DNA from 4 places in the Lysinibacillus sp. EB106-09-02-XG168 genome. Region 2 is predicted to be linked to each of the others. Evidence: riboswitches for the same ligand, from Rfam matches in the RefSeq annotation. Region 2 holds a riboswitch; each other region holds the start of a gene.
What was found. A riboswitch is a leader RNA that binds a small molecule or an ion and turns the genes downstream of it on or off. The one in region 2 is predicted to bind S-adenosylmethionine.
Positions count from the first base shown of each region.

Region 1: linked by a shared signal. The riboswitch ahead of AC3WSO_RS20020 (methionine ABC transporter ATP-binding protein) and the one ahead of AC3WSO_RS21760 (bifunctional homocysteine S-methyltransferase/methylenetetrahydrofolate reductase) in region 2 are both predicted to bind S-adenosylmethionine.
Region 3: linked by a shared signal. The riboswitch ahead of AC3WSO_RS22920 (cyclase family protein) and the one ahead of AC3WSO_RS21760 (bifunctional homocysteine S-methyltransferase/methylenetetrahydrofolate reductase) in region 2 are both predicted to bind S-adenosylmethionine.
Region 4: linked by a shared signal. The riboswitch ahead of AC3WSO_RS20215 (Na+/H+ antiporter NhaC family protein) and the one ahead of AC3WSO_RS21760 (bifunctional homocysteine S-methyltransferase/methylenetetrahydrofolate reductase) in region 2 are both predicted to bind S-adenosylmethionine.

Region 1 covers NZ_JBYTDN010000003.1:3,936,423-3,940,642, reverse strand. The annotation lists gene AC3WSO_RS20040 (arsenate reductase family protein) at 60-416, shown strand; gene gcvH (glycine cleavage system protein GcvH) at 578-958, shown strand; gene AC3WSO_RS20030 (toprim domain-containing protein) at 1,158-1,499, shown strand; gene AC3WSO_RS20025 (thioredoxin family protein) at 1,516-1,818, shown strand; SAM riboswitch class I at 1,881-1,985, shown strand; gene AC3WSO_RS20020 (methionine ABC transporter ATP-binding protein) at 2,468-3,496, shown strand; gene AC3WSO_RS20015 (methionine ABC transporter permease) at 3,486-4,154, shown strand.
Region 2 covers NZ_JBYTDN010000003.1:4,296,677-4,300,896, forward strand. The annotation lists gene AC3WSO_RS21760 (bifunctional homocysteine S-methyltransferase/methylenetetrahydrofolate reductase) at 1-1,831, opposite strand, end outside; SAM riboswitch class I at 1,921-2,020, opposite strand; gene AC3WSO_RS21765 (protoporphyrinogen oxidase) at 2,146-3,534, opposite strand; gene AC3WSO_RS21770 (protoglobin domain-containing protein) at 3,781-4,220, opposite strand, start outside.
Region 3 covers NZ_JBYTDN010000003.1:4,529,793-4,534,012, forward strand. The annotation lists gene AC3WSO_RS22900 (winged helix-turn-helix transcriptional regulator) at 1-24, opposite strand, end outside; gene AC3WSO_RS22905 (MFS transporter) at 134-1,318, shown strand; gene AC3WSO_RS22910 (SMI1/KNR4 family protein) at 1,381-1,932, opposite strand; gene AC3WSO_RS22915 (YuzC family spore coat inner layer protein) at 2,088-2,495, shown strand; SAM riboswitch class I at 2,636-2,740, shown strand; gene AC3WSO_RS22920 (cyclase family protein) at 2,839-3,576, shown strand; gene AC3WSO_RS22925 (DedA family protein) at 3,629-4,220, opposite strand, start outside.
Region 4 covers NZ_JBYTDN010000003.1:3,973,095-3,977,314, reverse strand. The annotation lists gene AC3WSO_RS20220 (restriction endonuclease subunit S) at 1-359, shown strand, start outside; gene AC3WSO_RS20215 (Na+/H+ antiporter NhaC family protein) at 1,075-2,358, opposite strand; SAM riboswitch class I at 2,465-2,572, opposite strand; gene AC3WSO_RS20210 (DUF2075 domain-containing protein) at 2,804-4,220, shown strand, end outside.

The DNA of each region.
Region 1 (4,220 bases), 360 kb from region 2:
AGAAAATGAGGGATACACTGAAAATGTAGTTCCTAAAATGATAGTAGAGGAGCCTTTAAATGACGATTCAATTTATTCAATATCCGAAATGTACTACTTGTAAAAAAGCACAAAAATGGCTAAATGACAATGGAGTTTCATATGAAGATGTACACATTGTCGAACAACCGCCAACAAAGGACGAACTATTAAACTTATGGCAAGTAAGTGGACTACCTTTAAAGAAATTTTTTAATACTTCTGGTATGAAATATCGCGAGCTTGGCTTGAAAGATAAGCTTGCTGAAATGACTGAAGAGGAGCAACTTGAACTGCTTGCTTCAGATGGTATGTTAATTAAACGTCCAATTGTAACTGATGGAAAAAAAGTTACGTTAGGGTTTAAAGAATCAGATTTTGAGCAAGCTTGGAAATAACGCTTTTAAATTGTTTTATGTAACGAAAGCGAAGCGTCAAATCAGAAGTCTTCACCTCTATAGGTGTTGAGATGAACAAGGCATAATTGATTCTTGTTTTTATGGAAGAAGTATGGCACACTGAAAGTGAATATATTACATATTTATGGAGGGGTTTTTGCATGAACACACCTAAAGACTTACGTTACTCTGAAGAGCACGAATGGGTTAAAGTAGAAGATGGAAAAGTACGTATCGGTATTTCTCATTTCGCACAATCTGAACTTGGAGATATCGTTTTCGTTGAACTTCCACAAGTTGGCGACGAAATCAAAACAGATGATCCATTTGGTAGCGTAGAATCTGTAAAAACAGTTTCTGAATTATATGCACCAATCTCAGGTACAGTAGTTGAAGTAAATGCAGATTTAGAAGATAGCCCAGAATTCGTTAATGAATCACCATATGAAAAAGCATGGATGATCGTTGTAGAGCCTGCTGATGCATCAGAAGTTGAAAAGCTTATGACAGCTGAGCAATACGATGAAATGATTGCAGAATAAGACAAGCTTATAAGACAAGCCTGTAATAGAAAAACGTCGGAAACTACCGACGTTTTTTATTATCTTCATCCATTCTGCCATCATAGTGGATGAGGGTGAATGAAAGTATATTCCCTTAACAATAAGTGTCTAACAGTATCAATGACAAGATTTATTGATATAATAATGATAAGGGATATGTCTAAACGGGGGTGGCGTTATGTTCGAGGGGAAATGCTTAATTGTCGAAGGCCGTTCGGATAAGCTTCAAATTGAACCTATTTTAAATGAACATGTTAAAATACTTTGCACGAATGGTACAATTGGTGTGCATCAATTAGAAGAGTTACTTGATCCATATGAAGGCTGTGAGCTTTATACATTTTTTGATGCAGATACATCGGGTGATAAGCTACGAGCATTAATGGACAGACATTATCCAGAGGCTGAGCATTTACGTACAATGCCAACATATAAGGAAGTAGAGACAACTCCGAGAAAGGTGTTAGCGGCGATCTTGCTTCGTGCACATTTCTCAATCCATAATGAATATATTTTGTAAGGTTGCGTGAAAAAAGATGGAAGAATGGTCAAAAGAGCAGTGGGACGTGGCTATCCAGTCTGGTGAAAAGGCTGCTTTTTATTTATATACACCAATGTGTGGAACGTGTGTAGTTGCATCGAAAATGATGTCGGTTGTTGAGCAATTGCTGCCACAGCTACAGGTTGGTAAAGCGAATATTAATTTTATTGAGCAAATCGCTTATCATAATAAAATCGAAAGTGTACCGTGTTTACTTGTATGTGAAGGCGGAAAAGTGACGGAAAAGGTTTATGCCTTTCAATCCGTACCGTATTTATACGAATTGTTAAAAAAATAAATTGACGGAACTTTACTCACGTGGTAAAGTACGAATATACTAAAAAATATAAATATATCGAACTCTTATAAAGAGCGGCGGAGGGAAGTGCCCTATGAAGCCCGGCAACCATCACAAAGTGAAAAGGTGCCAAATCACCCAAAGATTTTATCTTTGAAAGATGAGAGAACGGTTCAGCGTATAAGTTACGTGACCCCTTCTACTTGTCTATAGTTGAAGGGGTTTTTTTACTTCTTTCAGCGGATGTCCGAACACCCGCTGAAATAGAGGAGCTCAGTCTAAGAACGCCACATCCTGTGGCAACGACTGAGTGACCAACGTCATGTTGTTGCTGACGCTTCGCTTTCGCACAGTAAACATTTGTTGGCCTAAAGCCTACGGCGGATGTCATGGAATCGAAAAGGATTTCTTAGGGGATGTTAGCCTAAAACCATCGCATCCATGGGTAACAGCTAACTGACCTGTATCGGTAAAAACGCCACGTCCTGTGGCATTACCGAAATGACCGACATCGTGTCGGCCCCCGTGTTGCTGCCGCTGCGTTAGCACTACGCTTTCGCACAAAAAACATCTGCAGGCCTAAGCACAAAGCCGATTCCAGACACAATTATGCCGTGGCACAATTGATATAAGAAAAGGAGAATTCGCTATGATTCAGCTTCAAAATATTACGAAGAAATACAAAACCTCGAATGGCGAATTAACAGCAGTTAAAGACGTCAACCTTTCTATTGAAAAAGGTGAAATTTATGGCATTATCGGCTATAGTGGCGCTGGTAAAAGTACAATGATTCGCTTGTTAAACGGTTTAGAAAAGCCTACATCAGGAACGGTAACGGTTAACAATCAGGAATTTTCATCCATAAAGGGGCAAAAGCTTAGAAATGCTAGACAAAAGGTCAGTATGATTTTCCAACATTTCAATTTACTTTGGTCTCGAACTGTTGCTGAAAACATTGCTTTCCCACTAGAAATCGCAGGTGTTCCAAAGGCAAAACGTGAGGCACGTGTGAAAGAATTGATCACACTAGTTGGTTTAGACGGACGTGCTAAAGCGTATCCATCACAACTATCAGGGGGACAAAAGCAACGTGTAGGCATTGCTCGTGCACTTGCTAATAATCCAGAAGTATTGTTATGTGATGAGGCAACATCCGCACTCGATCCGGAGACAACAGATGCTATCCTAGATTTACTGGTCGATATTAATGAACGACTAGGTTTAACAATCGTATTAATTACACATGAAATGCACGTAATTCGTAAAATTTGCCACCGTGTAGCGGTTATGGAAGCTGGAGAAATTGTAGAACGTGGTGAAGTATTACAAGTATTCCAAGCGCCACAAGCTGACATTACAAAAAAATTCGTTTCTCAAATTACAAATACGAAGGAAACACAGGAAACTGTGGCACAAATTAAAGCAAATTACCCTAATGGACAACTTGTAAAGCTAATCTTTGTAGGAGAAAAAACAGAGCAGCCTGTCATCTCACATCTTGTGAAAAAGTGTGATGTAGAAGTAAGTATAGTGCATGGTAATATTTCGCAAACGAAAAATGGCGCGTACGGTACACTTATTGTACAAATTGAAGGCACAGAGTCGAATGTTGCAGCTGCACTTAGCTACTTGCATACAGTCGAAGTACAAACGGAGGTGATTGCCAATGCTAACTAGTCTCTTTCCGAATGTTGACTGGGAAAAAATGTGGGAAGCTACGTATGAAACGTTGTACATGACAACAATCTCTACAGTGATCACATTTATACTTGGATTAGTAATTGGGATCTTATTGTTTTTATCAAGTCCAAACCAACTATGGGCCAATAAACTGGTGAACTTTTTAACAGGCTCAATCGTTAATATTTTCCGTTCGATTCCATTTATCGTTTTGATTATTTTATTAATTCCGTTTACAAAATTTTTACTCGGCACAATTCGTGGCGCAGATGCGGCTTTACCGGCACTAATTATCGGAGCTGCACCATTTTATGCGCGTATGGTATTAATTTCATTACGTGAAATCGATAAAGGCGTTATTGAAGCGGCTCGTTCAATGGGTGCTAAAACGTCAACGATTATTTGGAAAGTATTAATTCCCGAATCGTTACCGGCGCTTATTTCTGGTCTTACTGTAACGGCTGTAGCACTTGTGGGCTATACTGCGATGGCAGGTATTATCGGTGCAGGTGGTCTAGGGAACTTAGCATTCTTAGATGGTTTCCAACGCAATCGCCAAGATGTAACTTTAATGGCGACTATATTAATCTTAATAGTAGTATTTATTATTCAATGGATTGGCGACTTAATTACAGCCAAAACAGATAAACGCTAAAAAGGCGCTAATGACAAAAAAGCGTATCTCGCTACGAACATCAAAAAGGTTCTTTCGGTTTTATAC
Region 2 (4,220 bases):
CCCCTTTTTTCTGTTCATCCAATTGCTCAATAAATTTCATCAATTCTAGTGTCATGTCATAGCGTAAAAATGGTGTGATGAGGTAAATACCATTGAAATATTCCGCTGCTACTTCTACTAATTCCTTCGCAATTGCAATTCCTTCTAGTGTTGCGCGTTCTTTATCATCGCCACATGCCTTCATACGGGCTAATACATCATCGGATAGTTTGATACCTGGCACTTCATGATGTAAAAACTCCGCACTTTTATAGCTCGTTACTGGCATAATGCCTATATAAATCGGTGTTTCTAAATGCTTTGTCGCCTCGTAAATTTCCACGATTTTTTCCTTTGTATAGACAGGCTGCGAAATAAAATAATCTGCCCCATATTCAATTTTCTTCTCTAATCGAGATACCGCGCGATCTAGTACACGTACATTAGGATTAAAGGCAGCCGCTACAGAGAAATTCGCCTTTTTACGAAGTGGTTTCCCAGAGAACGATACACCTTCGTTTAACTGTTTTATTAATTGGATTAGCTCCATTGAAGATACGTCATAAACGCTTGTGGCCCCTGGGAAATCGCCCACCTTCGTCGGATCTCCAGTCACTGCTAAAATATCGTGAATGCCTAGTGCGTTTAATCCCATTAAATGTGATTGAAGTCCAATTAAATTACGATCTCGGCATGTTATATGAGTTAACGGTCTTACCCCGTGTGTTTCTTTCAGTAAGGCACCCATTGCGACATTACTAATCCTTGGAGAAGCAAGTGAATTATCTGCCATCATGACTACATCTGCGCCTGCCTCATATATTTTTCTTGCTCCTGCAATAAAGCCTTCGATTTCTAAATGTCTTGGTGTATCTAATTCCACTATAACTGAGCGTTCACGTTTTACTTTTACATGTAATGGTTCATAATTTGCTGGCTCAGCCTCACGGACAATCTCTACTTTTTCTGGCTTTGCATACTTTTCTTCGACTGGGGATAACTCCTCTAAGTACTTTTTCGCTGCAGCAATATGCTTTGGTGTCGTACCACAGCAACCACCAATTAAACGTACCCCCTGATCACGAAGCTCTACAGCTGCTCGACCAAAATAATCTGCCTCCGACTCATAAACGACACGGCCATCCTCTACATCAAGAAGAGAAGCGTTCGGATACGCTGACATAAATGCTTTCTTAGGAAGCTCTACACCTTCAAATGCTTGTATTGTATGGTGAGGACCTAAGCGACAGTTAACACCTACGAGATCAGCACCTAGAGCTTCAAGTTCATGTAAAGCGTTATTTAAGCTCATTCCATTTTGTAAAATTCCTGGTTCGTGCATTGAAACTTGAGCAATAATCGGTAATTTCGTTTTAGCTCGTAGCATTGCTAAAGTCTCTGTTAATTCTTCAAAATCATAATATGTCTCAAGTAAAAGGCCATCTGGATTTCCTGCAAGTAAAACGGTTGCCTGCTCATCAACTGTTGCTAAAATTTCCTCTAACGTTGCATCGCTTTTTCGAATACCACGGATTCCCCCAATAGTACCTAAGACAAATTGTCCACCTTCTGCCGCTGCTCGTTTTGCAATCGTTATAGCAGCTTCATTAAACTGCTGCACACGAGATTCTAATCCATAGCGGGCTAATTTTATGGCATTAGCTCCGTAAGTGTTCGTTTGAATAATATCGGCACCTGCTGCTATATACTCTCTATGAATCTTTTCAATTAATTCAGGTCTTTGTATATTCATTTCCTCATGGCAATACTCCAAGCCATAGCCATATAAAACTGTACCAATTGCACCATCTGCTGTAAGAACATGCGTTTTCAACCTTTCAAGCAATCCCATAAAACTAGCCTCTCTTCCTTTATTTATGAAAATAAAAAAGCCTTCTTTTACAAAAAAAGAAGGCTTTAACGTTTCGTCATTGTTTTTCCTTCTCATCTTCGACACTACGGTCCTCTGGATTTAGCACCTGACAATAAGTTGGTTGCTGAAGCTTCATAGGGCCAGTCCCTCAGCTTCTCTTGATAAGAATGTTGTATGAATTTTTTAAATAATTAAAAGAATCATATCGTTTACGAACGATTGAGTCAAGACTATTTCACAGAACAGAGGTAAAACTTCACGAAAAATACCAGATTTTGATTTAAATCAAACAATTACGATAGTTTTTCAGCAAGCTCCTCACCAATTTTTTTACCATTTTGAATACACGCACCTATGCCTACTCCGAAATAAGAGCACCCCGCTATTGATAAATTCGGATAGTTTTTCTCAAGCTCTTGTACGAGACCTTGCAACGCTTCACGATGTGCCAAATCATACTTTGGCATTTGGTCGATCCATTTTGTCACGTCCACAATTGTTGGCGTTTCCTCAATCCCCAAGCTTTTTCTTACATCCTCTAGAGCAACCGCTGCTAACTCTTCATCTGACATCAAACGCAATCTCTCATACTCAGGGTTAATGCTCTTATAAAAAAGTCGTACAAGTAATTTTCCTTCTGCTGACGTGTGTTTCCACTTGCGACTTGTCCACGTTGCTGCATTACAAATAACATCCGAATTATGTGACACAATATAGCCTGTTCCATCCGCAGGTAATCTATTATCTGGTACATCAAACCCTAAGTAAATCGTAATGGCGGATGCAGTATTAAATTGTTCAAAATAGCCATTCAAAGATTCATCCTGCAATAAACTTTGTACCGCTTCATTTGGCAGTGCCATGACAACATGATTTGCTTCAATTATTTTACCGTTTGCTAATGTAATGGAGTACTGATTCTCCTGCTTTTTAACACTTGTAGTGGCAATCCCTTTTATAATTTCTACATCCGTTAATGTTTCTTCAAGTCGATCAATTAGTGATGATAAACCATTTTTAAATGAAATAAATTTTTTATTGGCTGCTTTCAAAAATTGTTCCCTGTTTGCATCAAAGCCTTTAATAATACTACCGTAATCGTTTTTGTAATCGATTAAATACGGTAAAGTGGAAGCAATTGAAAGTTGATATAAATCTCCCGAGTATACACCTGCAAGTACGGGCGCTATTTGGTTTTGAACAATCTCCTCACCTAAATAGTACGTTAAAAATTCCCCAATCGAACTTTCCTTTGTAAACGCTCCATTTGGCATGGTTAAATCCTTTAATGCTTCTTTTTTACCTTGCTCTGATACAAGCGTGCTTTCCTCAAGAGATTGTACGCTCATAGGAATACCAAACGTTGAATCTGCTGGGATAGCATGTAGCTCATTATTTGTGTAAATATACGAAACACCCGTTTCGTTATACACAAGATTTTGTTCAAAATTAAGTTCTTCTACTAACTCCCTAACACCTTTATGACGCGCTACTATAGAATCTGCTCCTGTTTCCATGATAAAGCCTTGTTCATGTGCAGAGTGAAGCTTACCACCAAGGTATGTATTTTTTTCAACGAGTACAAGCTTTACATTTAAGTTTTTCTCCTGAACTTGGCGTTGTAAATAATGCATCGTACACAAACCCGTAATTCCGCCACCTAATACAACAACTGTTTTCATATTAACCGCCCCTATTTTTAGTTCTTTATTTCAGTATAAACTTTTTTCATCGAAAATTACGTTAAACCCTTTACAAATTTAGCAAAAATGGAGCTATCCAGCGCATAGGATAGCTCCATTTTCTCTATGTTCAATTAGTATATATTGAATTTAACAGCATATTTTCACCGGCATCTTTTATCTACCTAGTGGATCGATCGTATATATTAACAGTTGATATAGTGATATTTATAGCTTTTCACTCCATTAATTTAAATTTTGTGCAAAGCTAGCTAGTTCTTCAGCGGAATTTTTCACTTCATTAAAAGCAATACCTAATTGACTTAGTACTTCTACTATTGCTTGTACTTCTTGTTCCATCTGTCCATTTTGTTCTTTGGCTTCGGTCATAGCGTCCAATATGTTAGTAAATTGACCTTCCGTTCGAACCATGTTTTCCTCACCAGAAGTTACCTCTTCTTGAATATTACTAAGCGAGTAAACAAGTTTATCAGTCCGCTCATTCGTTTTATGTAGTAAAGTCGCAACCGATGTGACAGATTCCTTTGTTTGAATCGATAGTTTTCTCACTTCATCTGCAACAACACTAAAGCCTTTACCCGCTTCTCCAGCGCGAGCCGCTTCTATTGCCGCATTTAAAGCTAACAAGTTCGTTTGATTAGCAATATTTGTCACAACATTCATAA
Region 3 (4,220 bases), 230 kb from region 2:
ACCAATATTAAAAACTTTTTTCATTGTAAACCCCCGTAATATTCAAAAGTAACTAAAAGTACCCTATACAACTTTACGATATGTATGAATATTACTATATACTATAAAAAAAATCAAAGGAGATATTAATAGAATGAAAGATACAAAAGTGCCGAATGCCAAACTAACATTACTCGCACTTGCGATTAGTGCATTTGGTATCGGCTCTACAGAATTTATAAGCGTTGGACTACTTCCATTAATTACAGAAGATTTTGATATAACATTAAGTACTGCGGGTTTAACCGTATCTATATATGCACTAGGAGTAACTATTGGTGCACCGCTTTTAACAGCATTAACATCGCGCATAAGTCGCAAAAATGTATTACTGCTTGTTATGGTACTGTTTATTATCGGTAATTTACTTGCAGCATTAGCACCCTCATTCTCATTACTACTAACGGGGCGTGTTATTTCAGCATTAGCACATGGTGTGTTTATGTCTATTGCCTCTGTTATCGCTGCAGATGTTGTAGCGCCTAATAAACGAGCAAGCGCAATAGCTTTTATGTTCACAGGGCTAACATTAGCAACTGTGACTGGTGTCCCACTAGGAACTTTTATTGGACAAGTAACTGATTGGCGAATGTCGTTCATTTTCATTGTAATCATAGGTATTATCGGATTAATTAGTAATGCCATACTTGTTCCTAGTCAGTTATCGAAAAGCAATCCAATATCAATTCGCGATATCGGAAAAGTATTAGGGAATATACGAATGTTATTAATTCTCTTTATTACTGCCATCGGATATGGTGGCGCATTCGTAGTTTATACGTATATTTCTCCTATTTTAGAGCAGTATATGGGCTACTCACCTAAAGCAATAGTCGTGATTTTAGTTGTATACGGTATTTGCGTTGCCATTGGTAATACATTAGGTGGTCATTTTGCGAATAACAACCCTTTACGTTCTATCTTTATTATCCTTATCGGCTTAGCATTAGCTCTACTCGGTATCAACTTCTTCTTAGAATCATCAATCGGTGGATTAATAATGGTCTTAATTATGGGACTATTTATGTTTATGAATGTACCGGGATTACAGCTTTATGCCGTTCAGATTTCTGAAAAATATATACCATCAGCTATTTCAATGGCTTCAGCATTAAATATTTCGGCCTTTAACATTGGTATTTTCCTAGGATCATACATTGGAGGAATTATCGTTCGCCAACAATCATTAGCTCATACTCCTATATACGGATTCGGCATGGTGATGATTGCTGCAGCTACTACGTTCCTATGGTTAATCTTCGATAAAAACAAACAATAGTTACGTGCTTATAAGTAAAAAAATGCGAGGAAGGTGCTGTCTAAAATGCCCCTTCCTTTTTGCTATTTATTAGATTCAAGAAAAGTATCATCAAAATATGCCTTGAAATTTGGATACAGATAATCTAATGACGATTGAATATCAGCAGCATCATCAAATAAAATTTCATGTTCGATTTGATAAATTGCACAATTTTCTTCATCAGTATTATTATTTAAATCAATACAAATTATTTTTCCATACTCTGTATCCCATGAAAATGGAAGGTATCCTAAACTACATAATGATGGATTAAACATATCCCTTACGTTATTTAAAGGTTCTTCAATACTTTGGTCAGGTATTACACCAAAATAATGGTGATATGTTGAAATAAAAGCTTTATACCATTCGGGAAAATTAAGCCCAAACTCTTTTTCTAACGTTTGAATATCTTCCTCTGTTACAGTGGAAGGAATCATTCTCCACATAGACCACTCTGCATCGATATCAACTACTTTCATTTCTTCAGGTACGTCAGGGCACATCCACCTACAAAATCCTTCTTCTGACACCTGATTATAACGTTCGTAGTAAACTTCAAAACCCTTTTTTATGTATGCACGAATATTCATCTTAAAAACTCCTTTAGAAGAATAAATTGGTCAAGAATTTAAGCCGTTGCACTGACTCCTTTTCGCTCAGGCTTTTCAAAGCATCAGCCATTAACACAGAAAGTCTTTGTTGTACATAAGATAATGTATCGACTATAGGATAGGAGGAAATTTAGTTGTATTACAATCCTTATCCGTATTTTATCTATCCTAATTATTATCCGGCATGGGTAATGGCAAATCAACCAACTACTCAACAACCTTCTAGACATCTAGCAATGCCTGATCCAACGAATAGAAGTCCATTTCCATCCATCAATACAGTGAAATTAAAGACTTCCACGAAACGAATCAAGGTTCTTATGCAGCAAGCACAATTACTTACGGATAAAATTGATGAATCCGAGCAATTTGCGCATGATCTTATGAATGCAGCACAACAATCAAATAAAACAGAAGTTGAAAAGTTAATTGCGTCAACAGGCATTACGATAAAATTCGAAACTACCTATACACCAGATGGATTTCGTATAACATTTACTGAAAGTAGCTGTTGTAAGCTAACACTAATTTTGGGTTGGTGAAAAGTTGGTCCTTTGAAGAGGGCCTCTTTTTTGCCTTTAGCTATGAATTTTAACCATGTATCCCTATGGAACTTGTAACCTATAAACAAATATGCTAAAGTATTTGTAAATTTAATTTCTGAAAATTCCTATATTTCATTTTCTTATCAAGAGAGACGGAGGGATTGGCCCTATGAAGTCTCAGCAACCAGCCTATAGGTATGGTGCTAATTCCAAATGGCAAAATTTAGCCTTGAAGATGAGAAGACTTACAGTTGTTGCTTTGCACAAGAGTCCTCTTCTACAAGGAGGACTCTTTTTTATTGTTGCATTCAAAATAATTAACAGAAAGCAGGGAACTATATTGACAAACAAACTTTTACAAGCAATACAACTTTTGAAATCAAAAGTATGGGTTGATTTAACACATACTTTTGGTCCAAACTCTCCTCATTTCTTTATGTTTGATGATGCAAAATTTGAAACATTATTTTCCCATGATGATGGCTTCTTTGCACAACAATTCACTTTCCCTGGGCAATACGGAACACATATCGACCCACCGATCCATTTCGTGCGAGAAACACGCTATTTAGAGGAATTGGAGCTAAAAGAACTAGTACTCCCACTAATCGTTATTGATAAATCGAAGGAAGCAGAAATTAACAACGACTACACGTTAAGCGTTCGAGATATTCTTAACTTTGAAGCTGAATATGGAGAAATTGAAGATGGTACCTTCGTTGCGTTGCGTACAGATTGGAGTAAACGTTGGCCAGATAAAGAGGCTTTCAGCAACAAAGATAATGATGGCAATAATCATATTCCTGGTTGGGGATTAGAAGCGTTGCAATTTTTATTCAACGAACGAAAAGTAAGTGCAATCGGCCACGAAACTTTTGATACGGATTCAGCAACAGATTTTCGTAAAAACGGTAAGTTAGACGGCGAATATTTTGTGCTTGAGCAAGATACTTATCAAATTGAGCTTATGACAAATTTGGATAAGCTACCTCCAAAAGGGGCCGTTATATTCAATATTGTGCCGAAGCCGGAAAAAGCATCTGGATTCCCTGTCCGTTCATTTGCTATATTGCCTTAATATAGCAACAGGTCTGATTCAATAAATTTTGAACCAGACCTTTCTTAATCATTTATTTAGCGGGATTCCTTTTTTTAAAAACAACATAAACGATCAACATAATTATTATGAACAATACTATAGTATAAATGCTGTAGCGGGATAAAAACACCTCAACATAATGCCATTTGTCACCTAGTACATTACCTAAAGTAATAAACGTAAATGTCCATATAACTGCTCCCGCATACGCAAAGAAAGCAAATTTTTTATAAGGATAATTATTAATAGCCGCAATATATGCTGTAAGATGACGCACACCAGGAATAAAATATCCTATTAATAATAATCCCGGCCCTATTTTTGCAAATAAATTTTTAGTGAAATCAATTTTCTGCTCAGTAATATGAATTTTCGAACCGTATTTTTGCAATAAAGGTAGCCCGAATCTATAGCCTATATAGTAGCTCAAAGTAATCCCCCCTACCGCACCTACGATAGCGCTGATTAAAGCTGGGATGTGCGCGAGAGTTTCGCTATATACACTATACCCTACATATGTCAAAAATATCTCATCTGGAAGCGGCAGCCCAACAATACCTCCAACTAGGATAACAATGATGCCAAAATATCCGTAATGCTCAATAAGAGATTGCACGTGCTGT
Region 4 (4,220 bases), 320 kb from region 2:
AGAAAGATATGTTTACAGCGGGGCTTCATTCATTAGTCATTAAGAAGAAAGAAAATTTTTCGAAAAATGTTCTACTATATTTCCAGATGGCTATTCAAAAAAATGCACTTTTAAATGTGAAATTTACTAGAGGGGAACAATGGACTTCAATAAGCGGTGACATTATAGAAAGTTTAGATGTTAAGATTCCTATCGACACAACAGGGAAACCTGATTTCCATTTTATCGAGTCATATATTAGTGTGATGTATAAAAAATCTTTCCAAAGATATTCAGAACAGTTAATATCAATTGAAAAAAGTACTAAAAAGCATATTTCCGATATTGAAAAAATCATTGAGAACTTACCCAATACTTAACTTTCTTAAGTTGATCAAATAAAACGTAAATTCAAGTCAATATAATCGATATTCATTAATTTGAATGTCGGTTTTTCTTTTTTATTGCTTTAATAAATTGACAAAAAGGAAAAGGGAGTAATTTGCTGGTTAGCGCTTCATTCAAACCTTTGATCCGAATTAAATACTAAAAAGAGAGAAGGATAAATAATGGTAGGAGTTATGTTAGTAATTTAAAAATTAGCACTCAATCTAATTCACCTTCCACCCTAGTAAGGGGTGTTCGAGAAAATTTTATATCTCTTGTATTTTATTAGTTGAGGGGTCTGTTACAAAAATGTTATTTTGGATTGATTTAGATAAACTTATGTATTTAGAGGGAGAATGAGATTTATATTATAATATGTTAAACATCAAAAATGCCCCCGCAACGTATTTTTTATCAAACGTAGTCAAAAGCGTAGTCAAAAAATTCAATTGCCCCCGCAGCTATTGATATATCAGTACTTTGAGACGGTTGGTTCGACTCCCGCCGTCTCCATACATAGAGTGGTCTTGAAAACCCAGTCATAACAGCGGCTTTAAGTATAGATGAATAATGAGAGTGAAGGAATGGATAAATTCCTTTCGTTTTCTGTTTTAAACGAATAGCCCCAATTAAAAAATCCAATCGTTTTGAGAATCTTTTTGTCAAAACGATTGGATTATTTCAATGTAAGTTCAATGTTGATTAAGTTCAGGCTTTCTTTTTTGCCGGGTATCCAATTAAAATAGCGATAATCCCACAAATTCCTATCAAAATCGGGTAGAAAGAATACTGCAGCATGCTCACTGGCGATATTCCCGCAACGCTTGCGGCTGCTAGGAATTGGGCTCCGTATGGCAGAAGACCTTGGGCCGTACAGGAGAAAATATCTAATATACTTGCGGACTTTCTTGGCTCAATCCCATACTGGTCAGCAATATTTTTTGCAAGGGGACCAGCAATTAAAATAGCAATTGTATTATTGGCCGTAGATAAATTAGTTAGGCCCACAAGACCTGCAATCCCAAATTCAGCACCTTTTTTTGATTTAATTCTTCGTGTCGCAAGGTGAAGTAGGAAGTCAATTCCTCCGTTAAGCTTAATAATTTCCACCATTCCAGCGATTAAGATTGCAAGAAATGCCATTTCATACATGCCTGACATTCCTTCGCCAATCTTTTGGAAAAGGTCCATTAACTGATAGCTGCCATCCGCTAAGCCAACACCCCCGGCCAGAACAATCCCGAATGCAAGAACAAGGAAAACATTCATTCCAATTAGCGCAAAAATAATAACCAAAACATAGGGAACAATTTTTACCCAACTATAGCTTAAATGCTCTACTTGTGCGGTAGTATCACCCATTGTGATAACCCCTAAAATAATGCTCGTTACTATAGCTGCCGGCAACACAATCCAAAAATTCACTTTAAATTTATCTTTCATTTGTGCGCCCTGTGAACGAACTGCAGTAATAGTTGTATCTGAAATAAAGGATAAATTATCGCCAAACATCGAACCTCCAACAATCGCCGCCATTACTAAAGCCATAGAAAAGTCGGTATGCTCGCTTATCCCAACTCCAATTGGCGCCAGAGCAACAATTGTTCCTACCGAAGTCCCCATTGATAGGGAGATAAAGCAGGCTATGATGAACAAGCCTACGACAAGCAGGTTTTGTGGAATGACTGACAAAGCAAAGTTAACAGTGGAGTCTACTGCCCCCATGCCTTTTGCTACCTCTGAAAAGGCTCCAGCCAATAGAAAAATAACAACCATCAGCATGACATTTAAATTACCAGCGCCTTTACAAAAAATATCAACCTTATTCGAAAACGATTCTTTTCGATTCATTGCCAGAGCCACAGCGCCCGAAATGGCAATGGCTACAATGACAGGGAAGGCATAAAAATCACCTGTAATAACCCCTGAACCAATAAATAAAACTAAAAAAACAACAAATGGGATTAGCGCCCATGGATTTTCTTTCTTCATTGTTCTACCTCCAAAAATTAAAAAATGGATACGTCTTTGTCCATTTTTCTCTAAAAAAAGACCTCTTCTTGAAAACAAGAAGAGGTCTTATATCTATAAAACACTCCTCTTATCTATCAAGCCATTGCTTGCTGGATTTGGCACAGTAACTTAAATACAAAGTTCCGCTGCCGAGATTTCATAGGGCCAGTCCCTCCATCTCTCTTGATAAGAAGAAAAACATATTATTTTTTGCACAATAATGAAATAGTATAATAAAACATCTATATTTGCAACATTTTTTAATTAAACTTTATTTCAAAGTAACAGGAAATACAGTCCGCACTGAAATAGGGCTATTCAATCATAATACTAATACGCAGATTCTGATTTAACAGCAAAACAAACTAGTTTCAATAATATGCTAAAATAAGTTTATCTATATCGTAAGTAAGGTGGCATTAAGGTGAATACAGTTGAAATTAATACATGGCCATTTAATGAAAAAAGCTTAAAAAGTATCAATAACACAGAGAGCTATTTAAATTATCCAGTCATTTATCTTTTAAAGGATCAAAAAGAGGCTTATATTGGGGAAACAGTAGCGTTCAAAAATCGAATGCGTGCACATTTAAAAACAAAGGAACGTCAGAAATTAGATGAGATGCATTTAATCTATCATGAGGAGTTTAATCGTTCTGCTACGTTTCATTTAGAGACGAAGCTTATTAATTATTTTCTAGGAGACCAAAAATATAAGCTACAAAATAAGAGCCAAACGGTAAATAATATTTCACATAATTACTACAATAAAAAGTTTTATGACCGTGATATTTTTAAAGGAATTTGGGAACGTCTAGTAGATCAAGGGATTGTTAATAATGAACAGCATGTAATTGAAAACCGTGATGTTTTTAAGCTTTCACCTTTTAAGGAGTTGTCAGTAGAACAATTAGAGTTAAAGGAAAAAGTTATTGAAATTTGCGAGCAAAACATTTCTCGTTCAGAAGAAGATAAATCATTTTTATTCTTGATTCAAGGTGAAGCGGGGACAGGTAAAAGTGTGGTGTTAAGTTCTATATTTAATTCTATACAGGAACTGTCTTCAGATGTTACATCACATTTATGTGGTTCAGAAAATTATTTGGTTGTTAATCATGATGAAATGCTCAAAACATATAAAACTATAGCTTCTAAATTAAAATTTTTAAAAGCTAAAAATTTTGATAGACCTACACCTTTAATTAATCGTCTAAAAAAATCAGGCGAAAAGGCTGACATTATTTTAGTGGATGAAGGACATTTATTGTTAACTAGGCCAGACACATATAATAATTTTACAGACAATAATCAGCTTGAAGAGCTTATGAAGTTGGCGAAAATCGTTGTAGTTGTTTATGATGAAAGCCAAGTATTGAAACTTAAAAGCTTTTGGAAGGAAGCTACTTTGGAAGCTTTATTGCATCAAAGTGATTATGAGAAATACGAACTAAAAAATCAATTCCGTATGAGAGCAAACGAAGAGGTAATTGAATGGATTGACCATTTTAAAAATAAAAAGATTTCTCCTATTCCTAACGATAAAGAGTATGAGCTGACGATATTTGATTCTTTACAAAAAATGCATAAAGCGATTATTGAAAAGAATAATGATGGTGGTTTGAGTCGAGTTGTTTCAACATTTGATTATTTACATAAGAAAGACGGCGGTATTTATTATATAACGGAAGATAAGGGCAATTATAAAATTCCATGGAACATAACAGATGGGAAATACACCTGGGCAGAAAAGGGCTCCACTATAGAAGAAGCAGGCTCCATTTATACAATTCAGGGCTTCGATTTAAACTATGTGGGTGTAATCCTAGGACCATCTATAACAT